Regions from separate parts of the Rahnella variigena genome, predicted to be linked through region 1. Evidence: predicted binding sites of a transcription regulator. Region 1 holds the regulator's gene; each other region holds the start of a gene.
What was found. The regulator PurR, encoded in region 1, represses purine synthesis genes. The targets are predictions, from matches to a motif close to CANGCAAACGTTTGCNTG.

Region 2: the regulator PurR is predicted to act here: its motif matches at 4,729-4,746, upstream of glyA (serine hydroxymethyltransferase).
Region 3: the regulator PurR is predicted to act here: its motif matches at 4,946-4,963, upstream of CKQ54_RS05300 (NCS2 family permease).

Annotation. Positions count from the first base shown of each region.
Region 1 covers NZ_NSDJ01000001.1:2,545,073-2,551,616, reverse strand. The annotation lists gene nemA (alkene reductase) at 1-1,098, shown strand; gene gloA (lactoylglutathione lyase) at 1,261-1,668, shown strand; gene rnt (ribonuclease T) at 1,760-2,476, shown strand; gene CKQ54_RS11935 (Grx4 family monothiol glutaredoxin) at 2,572-2,913, opposite strand; gene CKQ54_RS25990 (hypothetical protein) at 2,894-3,022, opposite strand; gene CKQ54_RS11930 (C40 family peptidase) at 3,377-4,282, shown strand; gene cydH (cytochrome bd-I oxidase subunit CydH) at 4,458-4,547, opposite strand; gene purR (HTH-type transcriptional repressor PurR) at 4,882-5,907, shown strand; gene punR (DNA-binding transcriptional activator PunR) at 5,958-6,544, opposite strand, start outside.
Region 2 covers NZ_NSDJ01000001.1:4,252,814-4,259,357, reverse strand. The annotation lists gene CKQ54_RS19585 (sorbitol dehydrogenase family protein) at 1-196, shown strand, start outside; gene CKQ54_RS19580 (GMC family oxidoreductase) at 223-1,824, shown strand; gene CKQ54_RS19575 (c-type cytochrome) at 1,835-3,238, shown strand; gene hmpA (NO-inducible flavohemoprotein) at 3,306-4,547, opposite strand; gene glyA (serine hydroxymethyltransferase) at 4,851-6,104, shown strand; gene CKQ54_RS19560 (3-phenylpropionate MFS transporter) at 6,268-6,544, shown strand, end outside.
Region 3 covers NZ_NSDJ01000001.1:1,140,235-1,146,778, forward strand. The annotation lists gene CKQ54_RS05280 (methyl-accepting chemotaxis protein) at 1-1,495, shown strand, start outside; gene CKQ54_RS05285 (putative bifunctional diguanylate cyclase/phosphodiesterase) at 1,512-3,608, opposite strand; gene CKQ54_RS05290 (glutathione S-transferase family protein) at 3,875-4,543, shown strand; gene CKQ54_RS05300 (NCS2 family permease) at 5,079-6,446, shown strand.

The sequences.
Region 1 (6,544 bases):
ATTGAAATGACCAAGCTTTTCACCCCCATTGTTGTCGGCAAAAATACATTGCCTAACCGTGTTTTTATGGCGCCCCTTACCCGCCTGCGCAGCATCGAACCGGGTGACATCCCTACCCCGCTGATGGGCGAATATTACGCGCAGCGCCACAGTTCCGGCCTGATCATTACCGAAGCTACTCAGGTTTCCTTCCAGGCGAAAGGCTATGCCGGTGCGCCGGGTCTGCACACGCCAGAACAAGTGGCTGCGTGGAAAAAAATCGTCGCAGGTGTGCATCAGAAAAATGGCCACATTGCGGTTCAGCTTTGGCACACGGGCCGAATTTCTCATAACAGCGTTCAGCCGGATAACCAGACGCCGGTTGCGCCTTCTGCTGTGAATCCTGAAACCCGCACCAGCCTGCGCGATGAGCAAGGCCACGCCATTCGTGTCGATTGCCCGACACCGCGCGCGCTTGAACTGAGCGAAATCCCGGGGATCATCAACGATTTCCGCCACGCGGCAGAATGTTCTGCAGAGGCTGGTTTTGATTACATTGAGCTGCATGCGGCGCACGGTTACCTGTTGCACCAGTTCATGTCTCCGGCATCTAACCTGCGTGAAGACGAATACGGCGGCAGCATTGAAAACCGTACCCGCCTGACGCTGGAAGTGGTCGATGCCGCTATCGGCGCTATCGGCGCAGACCGTGTGGGTATCCGTATTTCACCAATGGGTCCGTTTAACGGGCTGGATAACGGTGAAGATCAGGAGCAGGCAGCTATCTATCTGCTGGATGAGCTGAACAAACGTAAACTCGCTTATCTGCATATTTCTGAACCTGACTGGGCAGGCGGTAAACCTTACTCGGCTGAATTCCGTGCGGTGATCCGCGCTCATTATCAGGGCGTGATTGTCGGGGCCGGCGCTTATACCGCTGAGAAAGGCGAAGAACTTATCGAAAAAGGTTACATCGACGCCGTGGCTTTCGGTCGCAGCTATATCGCTAACCCGGATCTGGTTGAACGCCTGAGATCCCACGCTCCGCTTAACGATCCACAACCAGAAACCTTTTACGGCGGCGGTGCTCAGGGTTACACCGACTACCCGACGCTGTAATGATTAAAAAAGAGTAACACCATCCTTGCAGCAGAAGAGGCCCTCCTTCTGCTGCTTTTTTTGTTCAGGCCTTCAGCAACCGAGCGTCGTTTTACAGACAAAATGGTCTCTATCAGTTAGGCTTGAACCGATAATTCTCATCCTGCAAATAAAGAGGAACCTATGCGTTTACTCCATACCATGCTTCGTGTTGGCGATCTGCAACGCGCAATCAGCTTCTATACCGATGTGTTAGGCATGCGCCTGCTGCGCACCAGCGAAAACACTGAATACAAATACTCCCTGGCATTCGTCGGTTACACCGATGAAAGCGAAGGCGCAGTCATTGAACTGACCTACAACTGGGGCGTTGACAGCTACGACATCGGCACCGCTTACGGGCACATCGCTCTGGGTGTCGATAACGTGGCACAAACCTGTGATGACATCCGTAATGCGGGTGGCAAAGTGACCCGTGAAGCCGGTCCGGTTAAAGGCGGCTCCACCATTATCGCATTCGTTGAAGATCCGGACGGTTACAAAATCGAGCTGATCGAATCCAAACATGCGGGCCAGGGTCTGGGCAACTGATCCCCCTGAATGCTGAAAGGGGCGCAAATGCGCCCTTTTTTATTGCCCAATTTTTGCCGCAGCCCTGCAACGAACGGCAAAATTTGTCATAATGCGCGCTGAATTCGATGAAGATAAGAAACTAATGGCCGAGAATAGTGACATTAACGCCCTGAGAGGCCGTTTTCGTGGTTTTTATCCGGTAGTCATTGATGTTGAAACTGCCGGATTTAATGCCCAAACCGATGCGCTGCTGGAAATTGCAGCAATCACATTGAAGATGGATGAGGACGGCTGGCTGCAAAGCGATGAGACCGTGCATTTCCACGTAGAACCTTTTGAAGGTTCGGTACTGGTGCCGGAAGCGCTGGCGTTTAACGGTATCGATCCGACCAACCCGTTGCGCGGCGCAGTCAGTGAATATGAAGCCCTGCACGAGATTTTTAAAGTCATCCGCAAAGGGATGAAAGAGCAAAACTGTAACCGCGCAATCATCGTGGCGCATAACGCGAATTTCGATCACAGTTTTCTGATGGCGGCAGCCGAGCGCGCCGGGCTGAAACGTAACCCGTTCCACCCTTTCGCCACATTTGATACTGCGGCGTTAAGCGGACTGGTGCTCGGGCAAACGGTGCTGGCAAAAGCCTGTATCAGCGCGGGAATGGTGTTTGACAGCAGTCAGGCTCACTCTGCACTGTATGACACAGAACGCACTGCTGAGCTGTTCTGTGAGCTGGTGAACCGCTGGAAGCGTCTTGGCGGCTGGCCGTTGCCCCTGACTGCAGAAGAAGCGGAAGACGAAGCCGCGCAGCAGGAAAATCAGCAGTAATCCGTACGGCTGGCTGGATCCAGACATAAAAAAGAGCGACGCAATGTCGCTCTTTTTGTTTTCACCCTCCTCAAAGGACGGCGGCCTTCTTAGAATTACTCTTCAGAAGATTTGTATTTTTCAGCAGTTTCTTTAATCAGCTGCTGCAGTTCGCCGCGCTGGAACATCTCAACCACGATGTCACAACCGCCGACCAGTTCGCCATCAACCCACAACTGCGGGAAAGTTGGCCAGTTAGCAAACTTTGGCATTTCTGCGCGGATATCCGGGTTCTGCAAAATATCAACATAAGCAAAACGTTCGCCACAGGCTGAAAGCGCCTGAACAGCCTGAGCGGAAAAACCGCAGCTTGGCAGCTTTGGAGAACCTTTCATGTAAAGCAGGATCGGGTTTTCAGAAACTTGCTTCTGAATTTTTTCAATAGTTGGAGTAGTCATTTCTTGCTTCCTCAAGCCGGTACAGGCTGTCACGGTCATTACTCATCACGCGCGGCACCCAAAAACGGTGCGCAAACACAATACTTTCTATTGTAACGACGCCAGCCATCAGATAAAAACGCCATTTTTTGTGGGGTCTTTCTCAATACTGGCATTTTATTAAACAATTTTTGGCGGCTGCGCTGAACATCACATATTTAAAGATTCATCGAGAATAACATTTTTGCCGTTCGACGATAATGTCAGATTTGCCAAATCGCATTCTTTATCTCAAATATTAACCTGATGAAAAACGGTTATTTTTTTGACTAAAAATGGCGGATATTTCGACATAAAAAAAGCTATTAACTTTTTCTCACAATATGATCTAGAATCGAGTCAATTCGTGCTTTTTTGTCGGGTTCTTTTAGGCAATACTCTGACATCCCTGATGTTTAACCCAACCACTCATGGTAACGAAGCTATGCGCTTACTGTTCACGCTTTTTGTGCTGCTCTTTACCCAGCTGTTTCTTAATATGGCTCATGCGTCGCCACAGACCCGCGTCTCTGCCGATCAGCGAAAGAGTCATGTTAATTCCCTGACGCCGGAAGAAAGGCGAAAGCGAAAAACAGTGGCTGCGAAAACCAGTAAAAAAACAAAAGTCGCACCGGTGACAGAGAAAAAGACTCAGGAAAAAACATCAAAATCGAAGAAGGTCAGCAGCACCGAACTGGTCAGGCGCAAGACAACTTCTGAGAAAAGCGTTAAAACAACCCGGGCCGAAAGCAAAAAAGAAAAAACACTCAGGACAACGCGGGCCGAGAAAAAGACAGATAAAGCCACTAAATCACGAGCGCTTGCCAAAAACAGCAGTGAAAAAGTCAGCAAGAAAGAAGCGTATGGCCGACACCGTAAAGGTAAAAAATTACGCGAAGAAGACACCAAACCTATTACGCTGAGTGCGACACATAAAAAACGCTATCAGCACGCACAACAAACGGCGATGACTAAGCTGATGCACCAGGTCGGCAAACCTTATCGCTGGGGAGGAACTTCTCCGAATACCGGTTTTGATTGCAGCGGTCTGGTCTATTACGCTTATAAAGATTTGATCCGCATTAAAATGCCGCGCACGGCAAACGAGATGTACCACCTGCGCGATGCAGCGCCGGTGAAACGCGGCGAACTTGAAAGCGGTGATCTGGTGTTCTTCAGAATCAACAACCGCGGCGCAGCGGATCATGTGGGTGTTTATGTTGGCAACGGCAAATTCATTCAGTCGCCAAGAACCGGTGAAGACATCAAAATCACCTCACTGGGCGATGATTACTGGCAAGACCACTATGTTGGCGCACGTCGGGTAATGACCCCAAAAACAATCCGATAATAAACAATTCGTTAAGTCTGAAGTTTCGCTAATCAGCCATTGAATAGCACTTAACGAAGAGTTTCTGCAGGGAAGAGTATCGGCGGTAACGGTCACTGCGTAAAATTGAAAAGGGCGATTCCTGTGAAAGGTATCGCCCTTTTTTGTTGCGTCTCACTACTGTCTTAGTGCCAGATTAGTTCATCACTGCCGTGAAGCTGAAAGCGATAATCATGAGCAAAGCGCATACCGTGGTGATCAACGATAATTTCAGGTTGCTGTCCATCAAACCCCCTTTCGGATCAAGTTGTGGCGTTTCTTTTAGCCACACTAAATGTGTGCCAACGCATTTTCGCATAATTCACTTTTAAAATCTTCTGCTGAATGAAAATGTGAACATGACAATTTTACTTCCACTTTCATGCATTATAAGAGAAAATTGTCGGTTAACACGCCTGTGTGCCGGTCGATTTCACCCGAGAGCATTTCACGCCTCATTCTGAAGAATCCACCCAATGATTACACTGCCCTTTTAGATGTCCGCAGTGTAATCAGCGCAAGCAAACGATTAACATAATGCTAACGTGCTGAAGCACGGAAGTTCAGGAGTCATTCTTTACATGGCAACGATTAAAGATGTCGCAAAGCGCGCTGGCGTTTCCACTACAACCGTGTCGCACGTCATCAATAAAACACGTTTCGTCGCCGAAGAAACCAGGGAAGCGGTGCTGCTTGCCATTAAAGAGCTACATTATTCGCCGAGTGCCGTAGCCCGTAGTCTTAAAGTGAATAACACCAAGACGATTGGTCTGCTGGCAACCTCCAGTGAAGCGCCCTATTTCGCCGAGGTGATTGAAGCCGTCGAGAACAGCTGCTTCTCCAAAGGCTATACGCTGATCTTGTGTAACTCGCACAATAATCTGGAAAAACAACAGGCCTATCTGCAAATGCTGGCGCAAAAACGCGTCGATGGTCTGCTGGTCATGTGCGCGGAATACCCTGATGAATTACTTAATATGCTTGAAGAGTATCGTTCGATTCCGATGGTGGTCATGGACTGGGGCGAAGCGCGCAAAAACTTCACCGACAGCATTATCGACAATGCTTTCGAAGGCGGATATATGGCCGGACGCTATCTGATCGAACGCGGGCATCGTGATATTGGCGTGATCCCGGGACAACTGGCGCGTAACACCGGCGGCGGTCGTTTCCAGGGTTTTGTCAAAGCGCTGACGGAAGCCAATATCCCGCTTCGCGAAGAATGGGTGGTTCAGGGCGATTTCGAGCCGGAGTCAGGTTATCAGGCGATGCATAAGATTCTGATGCAGAAACAACGCCCCACCGCCGTCTTCTGCGGGGGTGATGTCATGGCGATGGGCGCAATTTGCGCCGCTGATGAACTCGGATTGCGCGTCCCGCAAGATATTTCGGTGATTGGTTACGATAACGTGCGTAATGCGCGGTACTTCTCTCCGGCACTGACGACCGTCCATCAGCCGAAAGAACGGTTGGGTGAGATGGCCTTTACTATGTTGCTCGACCGCATCGTCAGCAAACGTGAAGAATCACAGACCATCGAGGTGCATCCGAAACTGGTTGAGCGTCGTTCGGTGGCCGATGGCCCGTACCGTGACTATCGCCGTTAATGTTTGCCTTTAATCTTTTATAACGCCTGCTTTTGCAGGCGTTTTATTTCTCAGTCCCGCAACCATTCACGGTTCATCGTTTCTGTATCACCCATATATTCCAGCAACCACGCCAGTGAAGGTGACGGATTACTCTGGTCCCACGTCAGGCAACACGGGCTGTCAGGGAAGGTATTCTCCAGCGCCAGAACCTGCAATGTCTGCTGCTCAATGCGATGGCTCACGCGATGTACCGGCATCATTCCCACACATAAACCTTCACTCAGACATTCAAGCGCGCAGGTCCAGTCCGGCACAACCAGACGCCGCTGGTTATCGAGTGTCCAGGTATCACGCTTGGGCAACGTCCGCGAGGTATCTTCAAGACACAATGCGGGATAAGGCCTGAGCTGGTCATCACTGAGCGCACCCGGTAACTGCGCCAGCGGATGCTGCGGGCTGACCACGCAGTGCCAGTCCATAAACCCCATGTCGCGAAAACTGAAACGACCACCAACCGGTATCGCCCGCGTCGCACCGATTGCCACATCAGCACGTCCGTCAACCAGTGCGTCCCACACACCATTAAACACTTCGGAATGAATAATCAGTTCCGTATCAGGAAAATGACGATAGAAATCCAGCACCAGACGCCGGG
Region 2 (6,544 bases), 1.7 Mb from region 1:
TACACAGCAGCCCGCGCTGGCGAAATTGCCGCGCAGCATCCTTCAGGCGTGGTATCTCGGCGTGGTCGGCGATGGCAAGCAGGCGGTTTGTCTGGCGTATGAAAACGCGCTGATGAATGTCGCGGTACGCGACCACCTCAATCCACCGAGCTATGCCTACGGCGCTTACGGTACCTGGGCAAAACAGCCTGTCTGAAAATAACGTTCAAAAAGGGTTAAGCAATGAGTGAACAACTTTCCGCTGACGTCGTCGTCATCGGCTCGGGGATCTGCGGCTCGCTGGTCGCACAGCGTCTGGCAAAACAGGGTATCTCCGTCATTATTCTCGAATCCGGCCCGCGTATTGATCGCGGTACGCTGACCGAAAATTTCCGTAATTCACCGCGCAAAAAAGACTTTATGTCGCCGTATCCGTACTCGGACTGGTCGCCGCATCCGGTGTATAAACCGGAAGATAATGATTATCTGCAACAGCAGGGGCCGTATCCGTTCCCGGCGGAATATATCCGCATTATGGGCGGCACCACCTGGCACTGGGCGGCGCAGGCGTGGCGCGTATTGCCAAACGATATGAAAATCAAAACGCTGTACGGCGTCGGGCGTGACTGGCCGTTATCGTATGACGAGCTGGAACCGTTTTATTACGAAGCCGAAGTTAAAATGGGCGTGTCCGGCGCACCCAATAACGGTTCACCGCGTAACCAGCCGTTCCCGATGGAACCGGTCGCTGAATCCTGGCTGCAACAGCGTTTTCGCGAGCGTCTGGCGCCGGGCGGTTATGACGTGATCGTGAACACCACCGCACGTAACAGCCGTAACTACGACGGACGTCCGGCCTGTTGTGGCAACAACAACTGCATGCCGATCTGCCCGATTGACGCGCAATATCACGGCGGTATCGCTGCGCAGGCCGCCGAAGCGGCGGGTGCAAAATTGATCACCAGCGCGGTGGTGTATCGCCTCGAGCATGACGAAAAGGGGCGTATTGTCGCCGCACATTATTACGATCCCGATAAAGGTGAGCATAAAGTTACGGCGAAAAACTTCGTTCTGGCTGCCAACGGCATCGAAAGCCCGAAACTGCTGCTGATTTCCGCCAGCGATAAATACCCGGACGGACTGGCAAACAGTTCCGGCACTGTCGGGCGTCACCTGATGGATCACCCAAGTAACTCGCTGACGTTTGAAACTGAAGAACCTCTGTGGGCGGGGCGCGGCCCAATGAGTCCGGCGTCCATCAACAGCCTGCGCGACGGTGATTTCCGCAAAGATTACGCCTCGTTCCGTATCGATATCGCCAACTCTTCACAAGTGCAGTCAGTGACGCAGGATTTGCTGGCGGAAGGCGTTTACGGCATCAGTCTGGATAACGAAATCCGTCGCCGTGCGTCGCACCAGACCAGCCTGAAAAACGTGATGGAACAGCTGCCAAACTACGATAACCGCATCATTCTCAGCGACAAAAAAGACAAACTGGGTATCCCTAAACCGGCAGCGATTTATCACATGGACGATTACGTGCATCGCGGTATGGCGCGAGCTGTGAAGGAATATACCGAGATCGCCAGACTGATGGGCGGCACCAATTTGCGTTTCAGTAAGCCGGGCGTTTACGGCAACAACCAGCACATTACCGGCACGATGAGCATGGGGCATGACCCGAAAGACTCCGTGGTGGATGCGTTCGGACGCACCCATGATCACGAAAATCTGTTCATCACCAGTACCGGCGTGATGCCGACGTCGGCCACGGTCAACTCCACGCTGACCGCCGTTGCACTGGCGTTACGTACCGCTGATCATCTTGCCAAAACTGCGCTATAGGCTGACTGACATGACTCTGAATCGTTTATCTCAAAAACGTCTGACGGGCGCATTGCTGGCCTTTGGCCTGAGCCTGATGGCAGGCACGGCTTACGCCGCGCTATCGCCGGAACAGGATGCGCTGATAAAAAAAGGCGAATACGTCGCGATAGCCGGTGACTGCGTAGCCTGCCATTCCACCGAAGGCGGCAAACCGTTTGCCGGTGGCCTCGGGCTGGCAACGCCGCTGGGCACCATTTATTCGAGCAACATCACGCCATCTAAAAAAGACGGTATCGGCAATTACACGCTGGAGCAGTTTGAACACGCGGTGCGTGACGGTGTGCGCGGCGACGGTGCGAATCTGTATCCGGCGATGCCGTACACGTCTTATGCCAAAATCAGCGATGACGACATGAAAGCGCTGTACGCTTATTTTATACAGGGCGTGCAACCGGTGGATACCCCGTCAACGCCGACCGCACTGCCGTTCCCGTTCAACGTGCGTTTGTCGATGGCTGGCTGGAATCTGCTGTTCCTCGAGAAAGGCGCGTTTAAAGCCGATCCGTCGAAAAGCGATCAGGTTAACCGTGGCGCGTATCTTGGCGAAGCGCTGGCGCACTGCAGCACCTGCCATACGCCGCGTAATGCGCTGATGGCGGAGCAGGGCGATAAAGCGCTGGGCGGCAGCAGTCTGGGCACCTGGTTTGCTCCGAACATTACGTCGGACGCGGTCAGCGGAACAGGTAACTGGAGCACGGATGAAATCGCCGCTTACCTGAAAACCGGTCATGCGCCGGGCAAGGCGCAGGCGGCAGGGCCGATGGCAGAAGCGATCGACCACAGCCTCAGCCATCTGAGCGACAGTGATTTGCAGGCGATTGCCGTGTGGCTGAAACAAACCACGCCGGTCAGTCAGCAAGGGCAGGCGAGGGCTGCGGACCAGTTCGGCTCACCGGCGAATTATGTCGATACTTTGCGTGGCGTTCCGCGTCCTGCTGATGCTGACAAGATGACCGGCTGGCAGGTGTATGACGGCTATTGCGCCAGTTGCCATCAGCCGGACGGTCGTGGCAGCAAGGACGGCGGCTTACCGTCGCTCATCAACAACACTGCGCTGGGGCATCTGAACAGCGACAATCTGGTGATGGCGATTTTGCATGGCGTGCAGCGCGGCGCGGAAAGCAAAGATGTGGCGATGCCGGCGTTTGATCATTTGCTGTCAGATACGCAGGTGGCCACGCTGAGTAATCAGTTATTGCAGCAATTTGGTAACGATCAGGCGAGTGTGACGCCACAGCGGGTGAAAGAACTGCGCGCTGGCGGTAAACCTTCGCCGTTGCTGGAGCTGGCGCATTGGGGAATGGGCATTGCAGGACTGCTCGTTATCCTGCTGATTGCACTGCTGTTTATTCGTCGTCGCCGTCGTCATTAATCCCTGCTGACGCAGCAATAAAAAAGGCTGACATTATGTGTCAGCCTTTTTCTTTTCAGGGCAGGAATTAAATGACTTTATGCGGACCGAAGCATTCGTAGTGAATATTCGCTTCGCTGATGTTCATCGCCAGCAACTGTTTGGCCGCGAACTGCATAAAGCCGACGGGACCGCACAGGTAGAAATGCATGGCTGGATCATTCAGCTGTTCGCTGACTTTGCTCAGATCCATCAGACCCTGATACTGAAAGTCCTCTCCCGGTAAATCATTTGCCTGTGGCTGGTTATACCAGACATGGCTTTCCAGCTGCGGCAGGTTTTTCTGCGCGCTTTTCACTTCACCGGCAAACGCATGAACCGCGCCGTTTTCCGCCGCGTGCAGCCATTGTACCGGCGCATGATGTCCGCGTTCTGCCAGCGTATTGAGCATACCTAACATCGGGGTCTGACCGACACCGGCAGAAATCAGCGCGACCGGCGTGGTATCGCTGATATCCATAAAGAAATCGCCGTGCGGGGCTGCAAGATGAATGATGTCGCCCGGCTGCGCAAAGTGATGCAGGAAGTTGGATACCGCGCCCTGGCCTTCGCGTTTTACGGCAATGCGGTAGGTTTTACCGTTCGGCGCCTGGGTCAGGGAATACTGACGGATTTCCTGATTTTCCAGCGACGCATCACGGATATACACCGCCAGATATTGTCCCGGCTGGAAATCCACCACCGGCAATCCATCGACAGGTTCCAGCAGGAAAGAGGTGATCAGTTCACTTTGCGGTTGTTTTTCGGCGATGCGGAATTCACGCGTACCGCGCCAGCCACCGGTTTTTTCTGCGCTGTCCTGATAAATCTCTGCTTCACGGTTGATAAACACATTCGCCAGCACGCCGTAGGCTTTGCCCCACGCATCCAGCACTTCCTGACCCGGGCTTAACATTTCATCCAGCGTTGCCAGCAGGTGTTCACCGACAATGTTGTATTGATCCGGCTGAATGGTGAAGCTGGTGTGCTTTTGCGCAATGCGCTCCACCGCAGGTAATAATGCCGCCAGATTTTCGATATTGGCGGCGTAAGCACAGATGGCATCAAACAGCGCCTGACGCTGATCGCCGTTGCGCTGATTGCTCATATTGAAGATGTCTTTGAGCTCGGGATTGTGCTCGAACATGCGGTCGTAGAAGTGCGCGGTCAGTTTTGGACCGGTCGCTGCGAGCAAAGGAATAGTGGATTTAACGGTAGCGATAGTGGCTGAATCAAGCATAGTGAACTCCGTGTCTTTGTCGATTTCATTAAACATGTATTTTAAATGCATCTTATATAAACCCACAATTTCTGTAAACCCCCCTAAAGGGGTAAGGGCTTTTAAGGTGAAGAGTGTGATGGAGCAGTGCGATGGGGGCTGAGTCACAAAGCTGAAATTTGTACATGTTCAGATGAATATTTATCCCTTGATTACGGGCAGATGTTCGCAGATCAAAGCCTTGCTGTATCTGGAGCCAATCGTTTGCCTAAAAACCTCAAACTGACCCTATCCGAAGGGCGCTTAAACATTTACACTGTTGCGCAGAACCCGGAAGGGGCTTTTATTTTTAGTTTGTTGAGTCAGGAGATGCGGATGTTAAAGCGTGAAATGAACATTGCCGATTATGATGCTGAGCTGTGGGCAGCAATGGAAAAAGAAGTTGTTCGTCAGGAAGAACATATCGAGCTGATTGCGTCAGAAAACTATACCAGCCCGCGCGTTATGCAGGCTCAGGGTTCGCAGCTGACCAACAAATATGCCGAAGGCTACCCGGGCAAACGTTACTACGGTGGTTGTGAGTACGTCGACATCGTTGAACAACTGGCCATCGACCGTGCAAAAGAATTGTTCGGTGCAGATTTCGCTAACGTTCAGCCACACTCCGGCTCGCAGGCAAACTTCGCGGTTTACACCGCACTGCTGCAACCGGGCGACACCATTCTGGGGATGAACCTCGGCCATGGCGGTCACCTGACGCACGGTTCACCGGTTAACCTGTCCGGTAAACTGTACAACGTCGTACCTTACGGCATCGACGAAAGCGGCGACATCGATTATGACGACGTAAAACGTCAGGCCGAAGCGCACAAACCAAAAATGATCATCGGCGGCTTCTCCGCGTTCTCCGGTATCGTTGACTGGGCAAAAATGCGTGAAATCGCCGACAGCGTTGGCGCTTACTTCTTCGTCGACATGGCACACGTTGCCGGTCTGATTGCTGCGGGCGTTTATCCGAACCCGGTTCCGCACGCACACATCGTGACCACCACCACGCACAAAACGCTGGCTGGCCCACGCGGCGGTCTGATTCTGGCGAAAGGCGGTGACGAAGAGTTCTATAAAAAACTGAACTCCGCTGTCTTCCCTGGTGGCCAGGGCGGCCCGCTGATGCACGTGATTGCCGGTAAAGCGGTAGCACTGAAAGAAGCGATGGAACCTGAGTTCAAAACCTACCAGCAGCAAGTGGCTAAAAATGCTCAGGCAATGGTCGCTGTGGTTCTGGAACGTGGCTACAAAGTGGTTTCCGGCGGTACGCACAATCACCTGTTCCTGATGGATCTGGTTGATAAAAACCTGACCGGTAAAGAAGCCGATGCCGCACTGGGTCGTGCTAACATTACTGTGAACAAAAACAGCGTGCCTAACGATCCGAAAAGCCCGTTCGTGACTTCCGGCGTGCGTATCGGTACTCCGGCTATCACCCGTCGCGGCTTTAAAGAAGCTGAAGCGCGTGAACTGGCTGGCTGGATCTGCGACGTGCTGGACAACGTGAACGACGAAGGCACTATCGAACGCGTTAAACAGAAAGTTCTCGACATCTGTGCACGCTTCCCGGTTTACGCGTAATATTTGCGAAGACGTAAAGCTGCTAAAACCCGCTCCGGCGGGTTTTTTTATGGGCATGTATCAGAATTTGTGAGCTGGCAGACATTACTGGAGTATGAAAGCGTCTGCGGATTGCTAGCGATTGTGAGCTTTGTCAAAGTATTGGCCTCACACCGGAGGATTTATGGAATTGCGTTCCACGCGCTGGCTTGCACTCAGTTATTTCACCTATTTTTTCAGTTACGGTATTTTTCTTCCCTTCTGGGGCTTATGGCTTAAAGGCGAGGGTATTTCCTCCGAAAGCATTGGCCTGTTGCTCGGCGCCGGTTTAGTCGCCCGTTTTCTTGGCACGTTAATCATTTCGCCCTCCATCAAAGACCCTTCGCATCTCATCACCGGTTTGCGCATCCTCGCGTTGCTCACGCTGGCGTTTGCCGTCGGGTTCTGGTTTGGCAACGGCT
Region 3 (6,544 bases), 1.4 Mb from region 1:
GATGCTCACCCTTGCCGCCATGTCCGCCTGGTTGCTCAACAGCAGTAATCAGCAGATCGAAAACTACCGTGCCTATCGTCTTCCCGGTGTGCAATATCCGCTGGTGATGCGCGGCACACTGGCGGAATTACGCCTGCAGCAGGTGCAATACATTGCTTCGCCGCAAGGAGCGCCACGCGACGGGCATCGGATGGAAATTCAGCAAGCCGTCGATACCTTCAAGACCGCCGAAAATGCGTATCAGAAGCTGAACAGCGGAGGCAGTAAATCAGACCTCTTTAAGCAAATCGTCAGGAATTTCGAACAGTTTTCGCTGGCAAACGATGAAGTTATTGCAGCAGTGGAACGCAACGATATTGCGCAGGCCACACAAATCAGCGGTGACAATTCACGTAAATACCGCACCCAGCTGATGGCAGATCTGGCGAAGCTGGTCAGTGACGAACTTGCCAACAGCGAGAAGGCGGCCGCACAGACGCACCGCAGTTATCGGAATGCCAGTGTGATGTTTTTAGTGCTGGTCGCCGTGGCCTTTATTATTTCCCTGCTTATGGCGCTTTTGCTGGCACGAAATCTTATCACCCAGCTGGGCGGAGAACCGGCTTATGCGGCTTCGATTATGCATGAGATTTCGACCGGTAATCTGGCCGCCAAAATTGCCCTTAAGCCGGGAGATGAGAGCAGTTTGCTGGCTTCGCTGAATGCCATGAATCTCCAACTGAACAAAACCATTCATCAGATCATGCAGGGCAGCGAGTCGATAAATCACGCCGCCAGTGAAATTGAGCAGGGCAACGTCGATCTCTCGCAGCGCACAGAAGAGCAGGCGGCATCGCTGGTACAAACCAGTTCGAATATGCAGAACCTGACGGCGACCGTCAGCCAGAATGCTGAGAATGCGCGGCAGGCCAGCCAGCTGGCACACGAAACCTCGAAAACGGCCTCGCAGGGCGGGGCGATTGTCAGCGGTATGCAGGCGCATATGCGCGATGTCTCCGGCAGCTCCAGCGAAATCATTAATATTATCAGCGTCATTGAAGGCATCGCTTTTCAGACCAATTTACTGGCGCTCAATGCCGCCGTGGAAGCGGCACGCGCGGGGACGCAGGGTAAAGGTTTTGCGGTTGTGGCGAGTGAAGTCCGCGTGCTGGCACAGAAAAGCGGGCAGGCGGCAAAAGAGATTAAAGATCTTATTCAGGACACGGTGAGTAAAATTTCCGAAGGTTCAGATCAGGCCGATCGTGCCAGTAAAGCGATGAGCGAAATCGTGATTTCGGTGAATAAGGTGGCGGAGATTGTGAGTGAAATTTCGACCGCCAGTTCGGAGCAACACAGCGGGATCCATGAAGTGGGGATTGCGGTCGGTCAGATGGATCAGGTGACGCAGCAAAATGCGGCGCTGGTTGAACAGGCTGCTGCTGCCGCGCAATCGCTGACGGAACAAAGCGTCGAACTGCGCAACGCTGTGCGATTTTTCCGCACAGCGACCGCGTGATGTACGACGCCCTGGGTTAGTCAGGTTTATGATTGATGGAGAGCTGCGGTTCCCAGTCGGTATCGGGATGCTGGGCAATCTGTTGCGGTGTCATCGGACGTCCCAGCAGATAGCCCTGCAACGTGTCGCAACCCAGCTGCGTCAGGAAATCCTGCTGCTGGGTGGTCTCCACGCCTTCGGCCACCACTTTCAGATTAAGGGTCTGGCCCAGAGCGATAATCGCCGCCACAATGCTGGCATCTTCGCTGCCGGCGATCAGGTCATTGATAAAGGCCCCGTCGATTTTCAGTTCGCTGGCCGGCAGACGCTTCAGATACAACAGGCTGGAATAGCCGGTGCCGAAATCGTCAATCGAGGCCTTCACACCGTACTGGGTCAGGCGTTCGAGAATTTCTACGCTGACGTCCGGATTGCGCATTGCAGTGGTTTCGGTGACTTCCAGCGTCAGCATTTCCGGCGGGATTTGATGACGTTTAATCGTGTCAATCACCATTTCGACCAGATTCGACTGCTCAAATTGCAGCGTGGACAGATTGACCGCCACCGTCCAGGTGGTGTGTCCTTGCAGATGCCATTCGCGCAGCTGGCGGCAGGCTTCATTCAGCACCCATTCGCCAATCGGAATGATCAGACCGGTTTTCTCTGCCAGTGGCAGGAACACATCCGGGCTCAGCGTTTTGCCGTCACGCTCCCAGCGCAGCAGCGCCTCGAACCCGCTGACCGGCCCGTAAGGCGCGATAAATTTCGGCTGATAGTGCAAACGCAGTTCATGGTGCTCAATAGCCAGACGCAAATCATTGAGCATCTGCAGCTGGTTTTGCGCATTGGCATTCATCGAAGGCTGAAAGAAACTGTGCCCGTTGCGGCCTGAATTTTTGGTGTGATACATCGCAGCGTCAGCATTGAGCATCAGCTCGCGCTCATTTTCGCCGTCGCCCGGATATACCGCGATACCGACACTGGCGGACACCAGCAGTTCGTAGCGGGACACGTAAAACGGACGGGCAATCAGATGCACCAGTTTATCGGCTAACTGAGAAGCGTCTGTCGGTTCAGCGATTTCCACCAGCAGGACAAATTCATCACCGCCGAGACGTGCCAGCGTGTCTGTCGCGCGCAGCTGGGATTTCAGCCGCTCAGTGACAGAAATTAACAGCTGATCGCCGATGTGATGGCCAAAAGCATCGTTAACGGCTTTGAACCCGTCGAGATCTATAAACAGCACCGCAAACTGAGATTCTCCCCGCGAGGCTTTCTGAAACGCCTGGCTGAGGCGATCTTCCAGCAACAGGCGGTTCGGCAAACGGGTGAGATTGTCGTGCAGCGCCAGCTGAGTCAGCTCGCGGTTAGCCTGCGCCAGCGACGACGCCAGAATCGACGTGCGCGCCTGCATCCGGCCATCAAGAATAGAAATAATCAGGGTGATCGCCAGAATAGCCAGCGTCACCACAATCACCAGCAGCGCCAGCCAGTTGTTATCCACGCCGCTGAAGGCCGCCATGCTATGGCTGTCCATGGGGAATTGCGCAGCGGCCATACCGATATAGTGCATACCAACAATCGCCGTGCCCATCACCACGGCGGCACTGATGCGCAACAGACGCACATTCGGCGATTGCTGGCGCAGATGGAACGCCATCCACAGTGCTGCGCCGGAGGCAACAATGGCGACCACGACGGATAATGTGACCCAGCGGAAGTCATAAACAATCGGCGGCATCATCAGCATCGCTGACATTCCGGTGTAATGCATGGCCGCAATGCCGCCACCCATCAGTAACGCGCCCGCCAGCAATCGCCGCAGCGGCAACTCATGCAGGCATACCAGCCAGAGCGCAAACGCCGAGGAAATAATCGCAATCAGCATGGAAAGCAATGTAATGACCGGGTCGTAACCCATTGGCATAGAGGAATTAAAAGCCAGCATGCCGATGAAATGCATGGACCAGATACCGATGCCCATTGCAATGGCACCACCAATTAACCAAAGCCGGGAAGCCCTTCCCTCCGTGGTGGCAACCCGGCCAGCCATATCAAGCGCGGTATAAGAGGCAAGCATTGCAACAATGAACGAAAACATGACAAGCACATTGTTGTAATTACTGGAAAACATGTAAGGCTCCACAAACATAGAGTCGAAAGCGACGGGCTGATTTTTATCCGGCGATAATGGCATTAAGAATTATTAAAGGCGAATGAAGTTACGATAATTTTTTTCGTGTAATTAAGATTAATCCGTAAGTGATTTTAATCAAATAAAAAGATTTTGGCGGTATTAATCCGGATAAAAGAAAGGGTTTTTAAACGAATGTGATACGGCCTGCGAAACCGTTGTCTATAGTTAACAAATAATTAAATACGACAGGGCAGAAGACGTTTATGTTAACAGTTCATCATTTGGATAACTCCCGATCACAGCGAATCTTATGGATGCTCGAAGAACTGAGCGTACCTTATGAAATCAAACAGTATCAACGTGATAAGAAATCCATGCTGGCACCGGAATCGCTGAAAAAGGTGCATCCTCTCGGCAAATCACCGGTACTGGAAGATAACGGCATGATCCTTGCGGAATCCGGCGCCATTATTGAGTATCTGCAGGAAGTGTACGATGAGGCAGGCACGCTGAAACCGACGGCGTTCGCGGAGCGCCAGCAGTATCGCTACTGGATGCATTATGCGGAAGGTTCGCTGATGCCGCTGCTGGTCATGAAGCTGATTTTCAGCCGTTTAGGCAAGCCGCCAATGCCGTGGCTGATCCGCCCGATTGCCGGTGCGATCGGACAGGGCGTGCAGAAAAACTATCTGGATAAACAGATTTATACCCATATGGATTATCTGGAACAACATCTGACCACGCATCCTTATTTCGCGGGTTATCAGTTCAGCGCAGCGGACATTCAAATGAGTTTCCCGGTAGAAGCAATAAACGCCCGTACCGGTCTGGGAAAATACCCACATTTAAATGCATGGCTTTCCAATGTGACAGCCCGACCGGCTTATCAGCGGGCTCTGGAAACCGGTGGCCCTTTGAATATCCTGCGTTAATTGTTTTTAAGTCAGCGGAAAATATAAAGGGAAACGTTTTGGTTTTTTATCGCCGGAACGTATTCCCTTTTTATATTTCATAGCGGGCTCTTTGCGGGTGTGAAATTTGCGCAATGAACGCCATCAGAAAATAAACCTTAATAAACGTCCTGTTATTTTTATCTCCGGTCTTTTACCTCCCGGCATAGCCTATTCATCCTGATTTGCTGTCTCTCTTTCTCATCGCCGCGAAGCGCGTGCGCAACCGTTACCGCACAGCAAATCGCCAGACGGACAGATTTGCACCACAACCGCGTTTTTATTGACCAGACAACGGTAAATTGTCGTCATTCGCAGTTGAAAAGGTGAGGTTAAAGGCCGGATAATCGTTTGCGTTAATTTTTGTCCCGCCATACGCGATGCGAGTTAAACGTTTGCCTTGCCGTTCTGACGCCCGTTTCGGCGATTTCAGGCGACAAATAGGGAAGTGAACGTGCAGAAACGGTTTCATAATGACCACGCCGGCTAATCAGCAGAGACATTCAGAGGAATTTTCATGTCGAGTCAACACACTCAGACGGGCAGCGCCGTTGCGCCAAAGGGCCCGTTTGATGCTTTTTTCAAAATCAGTGCGCGTGGCAGTAACGTTCGCCAGGAAGTGATCGCCGGCTTAACGACGTTTCTGGCGATGGTGTATTCGGTCATCGTTGTGCCATCAATGCTCGGCAAAGCGGGTTTCTCGCCAAGCGCCGTGTTTGTCGCGACCTGCCTGGTGGCCGGTTTCGGCTCCCTGCTGATGGGGCTGTGGGCTAATCTGCCGCTGGCTATTGGTTGCGCCATCTCTCTGACTGCCTTTACCGCCTTTAGTCTGGTGCTCGGCCAGCACATCAGCGTGCCGGTTGCCCTCGGCGCGGTATTCCTGATGGGCGTATTGTTCACCATTATCTCGATGACCGGCATCCGGTCGTGGATTTTGCGCAACCTGCCAACGGGCGTTGCGCACGGAACCGGCATCGGTATCGGCCTGTTCCTGTTGCTGATCGCGGCCAACGGCGTCGGTCTGGTGGTGAAAAACCCGCTGGACGGTTTACCTGTCGCGCTCGGCGCCTTTACTTCTTTCCCGGTGATCATGACATTGCTCGGACTGGCGGTGATTTTTGGCCTTGAGAAACTGCGTGTGCCCGGCGGCATTTTGCTGGTGATTATCGCGATTTCCATTATTGGTCTGATTTTCGATCCTGCCGTGAAATATCAGGGTTTGTTCGCGATGCCTTCTCTGGCAGGTGCTGACGGCAAATCGGTGATTTTCGATCTCGACATCATGGGCGCGCTGAAAGCGGCAGTATTACCAAGCGTTCTGGCGCTGGTGATGACCGCGGTGTTTGATGCTACCGGCACCATCCGCGCAGTGGCAGGTCAGGCAAATTTACTGGATGAAAACGGCCAGATCATCAGCGGCGGCAAAGCGCTGACCGCAGACTCCGTGAGCAGCATTTTCGCCTCACTGGTTGGCGCATCACCGGCAGCGGTTTACATCGAATCGGCAGCCGGTACTGCAGCGGGCGGCAAAACCGGCCTGACCGCGACGGTCGTCGGCGTGCTGTTCCTGCTGATGTTGTTCCTGTCTCCGTTGTCTTATCTGGTGCCGGCATACGCTACCGCACCGGCACTGATGTACGTGGGTCTGCTGATGCTCAGCAACGTGACCAAACTGGATTTCACCGATTTCGTCGATGCGATGTCAGGATTGCTGTGCGCGGTGTTTATCGTGCTGACCTGTAACATCGTGACCGGCATTATGCTCGGTTTCAGCTCGCTGGTGATTGGCCGTATTTTCTCCGGCGAATGGCGGAAGCTGAACGTGGGCACGGTGGTGATCGCCGTGGCGCTGGTGGTGTTTTATGCGGGCGGCTGGGCGATTTGATGCCAGGCCGAATTACTCCCTCCCCTGCGAAGGGGAGGGTTGGGGTGGGGTATTAATGGCGAATCAGTAGGTTGAAGTATGCTTTTGCATGGAATTTG